Regions from separate parts of the Synechococcus sp. R5-13 genome, predicted to be linked through region 3. Evidence: predicted binding sites of a transcription regulator. Region 3 holds the regulator's gene; each other region holds the start of a gene.

Region 1 (3,278 bases), on a different contig from region 3:
TATCGGCCTGCGCCACCCAGTAGCCTTTGCCCAAGGATTGCGATTGGGCGCGCGGGATCCCAGCCGTGGCCGCCCCAGCCGTGAGAGCAGCCACCCCGGCCAAAAATTGCCGACGGGAGACGGGAGAGGAAGTGCTGAACAGCTTAGACATCGAAACCTCCAAGATTTACAACGACGAAGAAAGAAAAACTTTCAGGACGGCAACAGAACCGCTAGCGGGTTACCAAAACAGAAGCCTGGGCGGCGGACGGATGCTGACGCGGCTTGGCCCCAAAGTGCTCCCTGAGTAACTCCACCAAGACCGGCTTGAGGTCTTCGCAAGGGATCCCTTTGCGCACGCATTCGCCCAGCTTGGCGTCTTTGCCCACCTCTCCCCCCATGTAGATGTCCACGGCCTCCACCACCCTGCCGTCCTTGCGAGCAGTGGTGCCCATAAGGCCGATATCGGCTACTTGGGGTTGGCCGCAGGAGTTGGGGCAGCCCGTCCAGTGGATGCGCACCGTTTGGGGGATCTCCAGCTCCGCCTCCAGCTCCTCCATCAAGGCCACAGCCCGGTTTTTGGTCTCGATAAGGGCAAAGTTGCAGAACTGGTTGCCCGTACAGGACACCAACCCCCGCTGCAAGGGCCCTGGGTTGGGGGAGAACTTCTTCAAGAGCGGCTCTTTGAGGAGCGGGGCCACTCGGGAGTCGGGCACATTGGGGATGAGCACGTTCTGCTCCACTGTCAGCCGCAGCTCCCCGGAGCCGTACACCTCCGCCAAGCGGGCCAGCTCCATCATCTCCAGGGCGTTGAGCCGCCCCACCGGCACATGCAGGCCGACGAAGTTGAGGCCCGGCTGCTTCTGGGCATGCACCCCCAGCAGATCCCGCTTGTGCCAGACCACCTCATCTTTTTCCGCTGCCCTGAGCAGAGGGTGGCCCGTCTGGCGCTCCACAGCCGCCCGGAACTTCTCTAGGCCCCACTCGTCAATGAGCCACATCAACCGCGCCTTTTGCCGGTTGGCCCGCAGGCCGTGATCCCGGTAGACCAGCAGCACCGCCTCACACAGGGGAACTACATCGCGGGGATCCACCCAGACATCTAGGCCAATTGCCTCGGCGCAGCGGCGAGCAGAGAAAAAGCCGCCCACCAGGACGTTGAAGCCCAGACGGCCATTTTTGAAGGCGGGCACAAAGGCCAGGTCGTTGATCTCGGCATGCACCGAGTTGTCGCGACAACCGCAGAGGGCGATGTTGAACTTGCGCGGCAGGTTGCTGAAGGAAGGGTTGCCCTCGCCGTTGTTGGTAACCATGTCCTGCACCTTGCGGGTGAGACCGCGCACATCGATCAGCTCATCCGGGTCAATACCGGCCAGAGGGGATCCCGTGATGTTGCGCACGTTGTCCATGCCCGACTGGATGCTGGTCAGGCCTACCTCTTTCAGGTAGCCCAGGATCTGGGGCATTTCCTCGATGGGGATGCCCCGCAGTTGCAGGTTCTGCCGGGTGGTGATGTCGGCTACGCCCTGTTCTCCATAGGGGTGGATGATTGCGCCCAACATCCGCATTTGGCCGCTGGTCAGGATCCCATTGGGCAGGCGCAGCCGCAGCATGAACTGACCTGGGGTGCGCTTGCGAAAGAAGATCCCCAGCCACTTGAGGCGGTGATCCCGGTCGTCTTCAGGAATGTTCTCCCAACCCATCCGGGCAAACGCCTCCAGCTCGGCCTTGACCGCCAGCCCATCCTTTTCGCTTTTGAGGCGTTCAAATTGGTTCGCCATGATCGCTGCCGTGGGGTGAACACTGGCTACCCTAGCGATGACGAACCGTTAACTTTGGTATTGGCCGTTACACTTTGTAACAAGTTATGCTATTTTGTCACCTTCTGATTGCAATTTGTGCATAAGGTCAGGCTTCTAGGAGCAGCAGACTCCCCTCTCCCCTTTGGGAAAGGGGCTGGGGGTGAGGAAAAGCTAGTTGAGAGGGTTGAAAGAGTTGAAAGGCTCCCTCTGCCAGAGCAGACGGGGCGGGATCCCCAGCCCTTCGGTGAGGGGTGCGGGCCGTTGGGAAGTTTGGGGATCGCAGTCGTAGAGAGCGGTGGTGTAGCGGTAGCTGCGGGGGGGGCCACCGTTGAGGCGAATGCCGCTAATTTCAAAGGTGTAGTTGCGATTGGGCTGGATCGAACCCACGGAGTAGGTCAAAGTTTCCAGGCCAAAGGCGGGATCCCCCACGCGGAGATCTCCAACAGGCACCGGCTCGCCGCTGAGGGCATCGGTGATGCGGACTTGGGCTTGGCTGAGATCAGCCTTGCCGCCACGGCTGGGCACCGAGAAAGACCAGCGGTAGGCAGACAGGGGCTGGCCGGAAAACCCTTCTAGGCGGTAGAGGTAGCCGTCTTTCTCCGGGAAGGCGATGAACTCTGGATCTGGCACCGACTCGTCAAAACCGAAGATCCAGTTGGCGTTGGCCTGGGTCACCCGTCCAGCCCGTGGGTCAAAGACAATGCCGTAGGCCCCCTGGGCGTACTGAGGATACAGGTTCCAGCGGCGATGCCCCACATCCACAAAGTTTTCTCGACCTGGCTCGGCAAAGTAGATATCCACCTGCCGCGCCAACACCCGGCCTGGATCGGGGCCGTTCAGCTCTAGGATGGGCCCAACCGCCAGGTTGCTGAAGCGGGATCCCGCCTCCCCGGCAGGGGTAAAGCAGCGCCAAGAAGGGGGCGGCTGGTGGCTGAGAGTACCATTGGCTACCTGCATCAAGGCCGCTTGCTGGGCGGCTTCTAGGAACTGAGGATTGAGCTTCACCGGCGGTAACTGGTGCAACAGCCGTAGAAAATTCAGCCGATCCATCATCTTTTGGGCTGCTGCAGGCGTAAGGCGACCGGGGTTGCAGGTAGCAACCTGGGGCTGTTCGGCGTAAATAGGCCCCGTGAAGCTGCGGGTCTGGCGATCCAACCGGCACAGGAAGCTGGCAATCGGCACTTCCCCTGCCCGCGGTGGCTCCATCGAGGTAGGGGATCCTCCACAGGCCGCCAGCAGACAAAGACAAAAGATCCCCGCGATCCTCAAAGCCCAAAGCTGAACCAACTTGGGCAACCGCTGCAAGGGCATGCAAAAACCAGCCGAATTATGAGCCGGTGGGGGTGGGGGTGATGCTGGGGGGGCTGACGGTGCTGCTGCTGCTCTCGCCACAAGCAGGCAACAAGCCCAGACAGGCAAACAGGGCTAAGGCCGCCAAAAGCTGGTGGGTCACTTTGGGTTGCAACGTAGCCATGACAACAAACCTCCCAAATGCTG
Region 2 (3,278 bases), on a different contig from region 3:
TCAGCCGGTTCTTTGTTTTTGTTGAGGGGTACTTTGTCCGGCTGGCGCGATAAGAGGTTGCGCTCTTCTTCGTTGTCTCCTTGCCTCTGTGGATATAAGCTAGAACTTCGTCCCACCGACGCAATCGGAAGGTGACTTGGGGCGTATGAACTTGTGCCCAACAGGCTCCGGAGGGTTATGGAACGAGCAACGCAACGGTGGCACGGTTTTCTGCTGCGCGATTTTCCCATCAAGGCTTGGTGGCAGGGAAGCCTTTTGGGTCGTCTATTGGGATCCCTGCAGAGTTGGGGGAAAAGCAGCGTATTGGTGCAGACTTCCGACCGCATCGGCCTGGGGCTAGTGCTGCTCTACTGGATTTTCTCTGCGCAAAGCTCCACCGGCATCCTGGGCCTGATTTTGCTGGCTATGGCCGCTCTGGTGGGCCTGTGCACTTTGGTGGAAACGCCGATTGGGCTGCCGCTGCATCTGCCCCTGGTCCTTTTCTGGGGAATTGCCACCTTGGCAACGATTCTCTCTCCGGTTGCCTACGCAGCACGGGATGGCTGGCTGAAGTTGACTCTCTACCTGGCTGGTTATCTGTTGTTGCATCGTCTGCTGCGCAAACCCCAATTCCGAGATGGGATCGTTGGATCCCTGCTTTTGGTCAGCTTGGTGATGGGGATCCATGGCCTGCGGCAATACTTATATGGGGCAGCGGAACTGGCCACCTGGGTGGATCCGGAGTCGGGCTTGGCGGGTCTGACGCGGGTGTACAGCTATCTGCGCAATCCAAATCTGTATGGGGGCTACTTGATCCCGGTCATTCCCCTGGGGCTGGCCGCCACTTGGATTTGGCCCAGTTGGGGGGCGAAACTCCTGGCCGGGTTTACGACGGCGGTGAACCTGATTTGCCTGTTGCTCACCTACAGTCGTGGCGCCTGGATTGGGGGGCTGGCCATGCTCACCCTGATGGCCGTGCTGTTGGCACAGTGGCATTCTGTCGATTTGCCAGCCCGCTGGCGGCGTTGGGCCTTGCCGGCCCTGTTGGGCGGAGGGGGGGCTGCTCTGTTGCTCGGGATCCTGACGGTACGCTCCCTGCGGCTGCGGGTGCAGAGCCTTTTTTGGGGGCGGTTGGATACCAGCAACAACTTTCGCCTCAATGTCTGGGCGGCGGTGCTGGAGATGATCCGCGACTTTCCCATCTTGGGGATCGGCCCCGGTAATGTTGCCTTTAACCGCGTCTATCCCCTCTACCAACGAGGCAACTTCAGCGCCCTTGGAGCCTATTCGGTGCCGCTGCAGCTCACCGTAGAGACTGGCTTCATCGGATCTTTAACTTTCGCCTGGTTTCTCTTGGTGCTCTGGGATCACGGCTGGAGATGCTGGAAAACTTTGCTCAACTTGCGGGATCCCCAGGGTCTGTGGGTGGCAGCGGGCTTGGCCGCTTGCACCGGCATGATGGTCCACGGCTTGGTGGATACCATCTGGTATCGTCCACAGGTACAAATGCTGTGGTGGCTTGCGGTAGCGCTCATTACAGCCAGCTTGGCCTCTCTTAGCCCTCAGCCGCCCGTGGATGTTGGTGAGACCCCATCGGAGGCTTCCTCCCGTTAAGGTAGCTTAAGCTTGGCCTTCCAGTCTTGACGGGAGCCAACCCAGAGTGGTAAGCATCTTCAGTAGGAGATAAAAATGTATCTGTTTTTACAATTTGCAGGTGTCAGTAGTGTTAGAAATTAGCGGAATTGTCCGGGGTGCAGGAGGCAAATGAAAAAAATCGAGGCCGTAATCCGGCCATTCAAGTTGGATGAGGTCAAAATTGCTTTGGTCAATGCCGGAATTGTCGGCATGACTGTAAGTGAAGTGCGGGGCTTTGGTCGCCAAAAGGGACAAACCGAGCGTTACCGGGGATCCGAGTACACGGTAGAGTTCCTACAAAAGCTGAAAGTGGAGATCGTGGTCGAAGATGACCTGGTGGATACGGTGGTGGAGAAGCTGATTGCAGCGGCTCGCACCGGCGAAATTGGGGACGGCAAGATTTTCATCAGCCCCGTCGAAAAAACCATCCGCATCCGCACTGGCGAACTCAACCAAGATGCCCTATGAGAAGGGATCACGTTCAGGGTTTGGGTTGCCCGGCCTGAGCCTCGTGTGAGTTTGCTTCATGTCTCTTTTGCTGTATATCTGATGAGGTGTTCTTGCCCTACTTTTCGGGTAATGTGTTGCGAGAAGTACTGTCACTTTAGGTGAGTCGAAAAGCATGAGTACGACAATGATCCAAAAGCTCAAGAGCCAGGTGCCCCAGTGGCTTTGGCGACCGGCCAAGTGGAGTCTGACTGCCGCTCTAATGGCTGCGCTGGTTTTTCTATTCGGCCAGGGAACTGCCTTTGCTCAAGAGGCCGAGGAAGTTCAGAAACACGCTGACGTTGTTTGGACGATCGTGGCAGCAGCCTTGGTGTTCTTCATGCAGGCGGGGTTCGCCATGGTAGAGACGGGCTTTACCCGCGCCAAGAACGCCGCCAACATCATGATGAAGAACTTGATGGACTTCTGCATGGGCTGTTGCGCCTTCTGGTTCATCGGGTTTGGCCTCATGTTCGGCAAAAGTGCTGGCTTCTTCGGCACTGACTGGTTTGCTTTTGGCTGGCAGCAGGCTTACGAGGCAGATGGCTGGCCCTTTACTTTCTTTGTCTTCCAGATGGTGTTTGCCGCCACTGCCGCCACCATTGTTTCCGGAGCCATGGCAGAGCGCACCAAGTTCTTGGCCTACTTGATCTACTCCATCGTTATTTCTGGGCTAATCTACCCCATCTCTGGGGGTTGGGCCTGGAACGGGCTGTTCGGCGACTACAACGGCGGCACAGCCGGCTGGCTGGAAAATCTGGGCTACATCGACTACGCCGGGTCGGGGGTGGTGCATTTGGTAGGGGGCGCTGCGGCCTTGGCAGGTGCGATCGCGCTTGGCCCTCGCATTGGCAAGTACGGCCCTAATGGAGAACCGCGGGCTATTCCCGGCCACAACCTGCCGCTGGGGATGTTGGGGGTGTTTATCCTCGCCTTGGGCTGGATCGGGTTTAATGCCGGTTCCACCACTGCAGCCTCTGTCGATATTGGCTGGATTGCCATGAATACGCTGCTGGCAGCTTCGGCTGGAGCAATTGGGGCGATGTTCACCTCTTGGGTTCATTTTGGCAAGCCGGATATGACCTTTGCCGCCAACGGTGTCCTGGCCGGCTTGGTGGGGATCACTGCCCCTTGCGATAGCGTCCATCCTTTGGGTGCTCTGATCATCGGCTCGGTGG
Region 3 (3,278 bases):
GACCAATCTGTTCGGAAAGAATCTTCAAGAAATCGCCGGCACTGAGGATCCCTGCCCTCAATAAGATGACGTTTTCGTAATAGCTGGTCGCCCCCTCACAAAACCACAGACATTCCAGATAATTTTCCTGGTTGTAATCGATCTTTTCCAATGCCAGAGGACGCAGACGCTTGACATTCCAGGCATGAAACAACTCGTGGGCCAGCAAAGACAAAAAGCGCCGATAGGACTCCGGCTGATGCAGCTCCAGCCCAGAGTAAAGAAGGGTGGTGCTGTACTTGTGCTCAAGGCCACCAAATCCTCCCGGTGACAAATGCACGATAAACCAGTAACGGTCATAGGGTAGCCCACCAAAAAATGCGGCTGTGGTTTCGACAATGGCCTTGGCATCAGCGACAGCCCGCTCCACATCCAGAGTGCCCGCCCCCCAAACCACAAAGTAATGGGGGATCCCTTCCACCTCAAACGATTGCATCCGATGCAGGCCCACCTCCACCGGGCTATCCACCAGCTCGTCGTAGTCTTCCGCCACAAAAGACTGGCCGGAAGTGGGATCCTCAGAAGGAGAGGTCAAGGGCCGCAAACTGGTGGCGATGTGCCAATCCGGCTTGGGGGGGATCACCGTCAAAGTGTAGGGTTCCCGCTCGCGACCGGGCACGTAGAGGAAGAGCGCTGCCCCGTTGAAATAGGCGTGGGTCAAATCCAGATGGTTTGTGCGCACCGTCAGCTCATAGGCATAGACCCGGTAGCACACCTTCACGGCAGAACAGCCCGGCGGATCGATCTGCCAGGTGTTCTTATCCACCTTCCGCCAGGCCAAAGGGATCCCTTGCTCGGTTGCCGCCTGAAACTCCTGCACGTGACGGGCATATTCCCGCACCAGGTAGGATCCCGGCGTCCACACCGGCAGTCGCAGCCGCAAAGGCACCTCTGGATCCACCTCTTGGATCTGCAGTTCCACCTCCAGCAGGTGATTGGCCGGATCCGGCATCCGCACTGTGAAATGCTGGCGGCTCAGTTGAGAAGGTGCAGCAACGATAACCTCTGGGATCCCCATAGATAGATAGATAGATAGAATGTTCCAACCCACTCCACTCTCTACCGCCAAGGGCCGACGCAACCCCCAGCGACAATGGCTCCTATCCTAACCTCTGCCTTTGGCTGGAGAGCAGCAACGAGACTTAAAAATGTAGCGCGTGCTACAAAGATACCTAGGCAGAACCTTCTACTTTAGGGTAAATCTTGGTATCCTCGTAGATTCTGAAGTCAATGGGTTGCAACCTAGCCTAATGCTTCTAGATTGATCTTAGTAGGTTGATCTTAGGTATAAACTGACCTTAAAAGGTTGATGAGTATGGCGGTGGCCGTAGCGGAAAAATCTCTGATCACAGCCTTCAAGCAATTGGGAGGCCCTCACCATCCTCCGGTTATCGAAACGTTTGAGCGTGGGAAGACCATTTTTTTTCCAGGGGATCCGGCGGAGCGGGTTTACTTTTTGGTAAAGGGAGCCGTTAAGCTCTCGCGGGTCTACGAAATGGGAGAGGAAATCACCGTTGCCCTCCTGCGGGAAAACAGCATCTTCGGCGTGCTCTCCTTTATCACGGGACAGCGCTCCGACCGCTTTTATCACTCGGTGGCTTTTACACCTACCGAGTTACTCTCTCTGCCGATCGAGCAGGTGGAAAAATCCTTGCAGGAGAACGCCGAACTGGCCATGTTGCTGGTTAAAAGCCTGTCGTCTCGTATCTTGCAAACGGAGATGATGATCGAGACGCTGGCTCATCGCGACATGGGATCCCGTCTGGTCAGCTTTTTGTTGATTCTCTGTCGCGATTTCGGGGTGCCTGGCCCAGATGGGGTCACCATCGATCTCAAGCTGTCTCACCAGGCCATTGCCGAGGCCATTGGCTCAACCCGCGTCACCATCACCCGCCTGTTGGGAGAGCTGCGCAAGAAGAAGTACATCTCCATTCACAAGAAGAAGATCACCGTACACGACCCGATGCGGCTGAGCCATCGCTTTGCCTAGAAGGAAGAGGAGAACACCTCCTGAGTAGCACCTTGCCCAGGCAAACCCCGCTCGACGGCTAGTTGAAGCTCTGGCCGGCCTATGTTCAATCTACTGCTGCAGCCTTGAAGAATCTCTGTGCCCGAAGGACAGACTTAAAGTTTTCTGGAAGCTGACCGGATCGCGGGCAAGAATCTACTAGTCTATGGGGGGATCTGGCTTTGGCCAGAGCTATCTAGCCAATTGCTGAGGTGTAACTGTGGAAACGGCCATCGAGTGGATTACCGCCCATGAGATCCTCGACTCGCGAGGGCGTCCCACCCTAGAAGCCCTGGTGGGTCTAGCCAATGGAGCAACGGGCTTGGCGCAGGTTCCCAGCGGTGCCTCGACCGGTACCTTCGAGGCCCATGAGCTGCGGGACGGGGATCCCAAACGCTACGGCGGTAAGGGTGTGCTGAGGGCGGTGGAAAACATCCTTGGCCCCATCCAGTCGGAGCTGCAGGGAGAAGATGCCCTCAACCAAGCCCGTATTGACCAGTTGCTGATCGACCTGGACGGCACCCCCAACAAGTCCCGCCTGGGGGCCAACGCTATTTTGGCAGTTTCTCTGGCGACAGCCAAAGCGGCTGCGGAAGCAGTGGGCTTGCCTCTTTACAAATACCTGGGGGGGCCCTTTGCCAACCTGCTGCCGGTGCCGCTGATGAACGTGCTCAACGGCGGCGCCCACGCCGACAACAACGTCGATATTCAAGAATTTATGCTTGTGCCCATTGGAGCGGCCAGCTTTCGCGAGGCGCTGCGCTACGGGGCTGAGGTGTTTGCGGTACTAAAACAAGTGCTGCAGCAGAAGGGGCTGTCCACCGGTGTGGGGGATGAAGGGGGGTTTGCTCCTGATCTCGACTCCAATGCGGCGGCTTTGGATCTGCTGATGACGGCTATTGAACAGGCAGGCTACAAACCGGGAGCAGATATCGCCTTGGCCTTGGATGTGGCCGCCAACGAGCTGCTGCAGGATGGGCAATATCACTTTGAGGGCAAAGCCCACAGCGCGGCTGATATGGTGGCTTACTACCAGCAACTGCTGGCCAACTATCCCATCCTTTCCATTGAAGATGGGCTAGCGGAAGAAGACTGGGCCGGTTGGCAAGCCATGACCGCTCAACTGGGATCCCGGGTACAGCTGGTGGGAGATGACCTGTTTGTAACCAACCTGACCCGCCTGCAAAAGGGTATCGACAGCGCCGCCGCCAACGCCATTTTGATCAAGCCC

The links. Region 3 encodes NtcA, which controls nitrogen genes in cyanobacteria. Its sites were predicted from a motif close to GTANCNNNNGNTAC; they were not measured.
Region 1: NW840_RS12465 (ferredoxin--nitrite reductase) is a predicted target of NtcA. The motif match lies at 1,818-1,831, and genes of this name have one in related genera.
Region 2: NW840_RS01355 (P-II family nitrogen regulator) is a predicted target of NtcA. The motif match lies at 1,671-1,684, and genes of this name have one in related genera.

Annotation. Positions count from the first base shown of each region.
Region 1 covers NZ_JANSIL010000169.1:8,615-11,892, forward strand. The annotation lists gene NW840_RS12460 (CmpA/NrtA family ABC transporter substrate-binding protein) at 1-151, opposite strand, end outside; gene NW840_RS12465 (ferredoxin--nitrite reductase) at 213-1,760, opposite strand; gene NW840_RS12470 (CAP domain-containing protein) at 1,953-3,092, opposite strand; gene NW840_RS12475 (hypothetical protein) at 3,109-3,255, opposite strand.
Region 2 covers NZ_JANSIL010000017.1:9,488-12,765, reverse strand. The annotation lists gene NW840_RS01360 (IctB family putative bicarbonate transporter) at 178-1,593, shown strand; gene NW840_RS01355 (P-II family nitrogen regulator) at 1,744-2,082, shown strand; gene NW840_RS01350 (ammonium transporter) at 2,237-3,278, shown strand, end outside.
Region 3 covers NZ_JANSIL010000097.1:13,763-17,040, reverse strand. The annotation lists gene NW840_RS08115 (M61 family metallopeptidase) at 1-1,090, opposite strand, end outside; gene ntcA (global nitrogen regulator NtcA) at 1,355-2,029, shown strand; gene eno (phosphopyruvate hydratase) at 2,268-3,278, shown strand, end outside.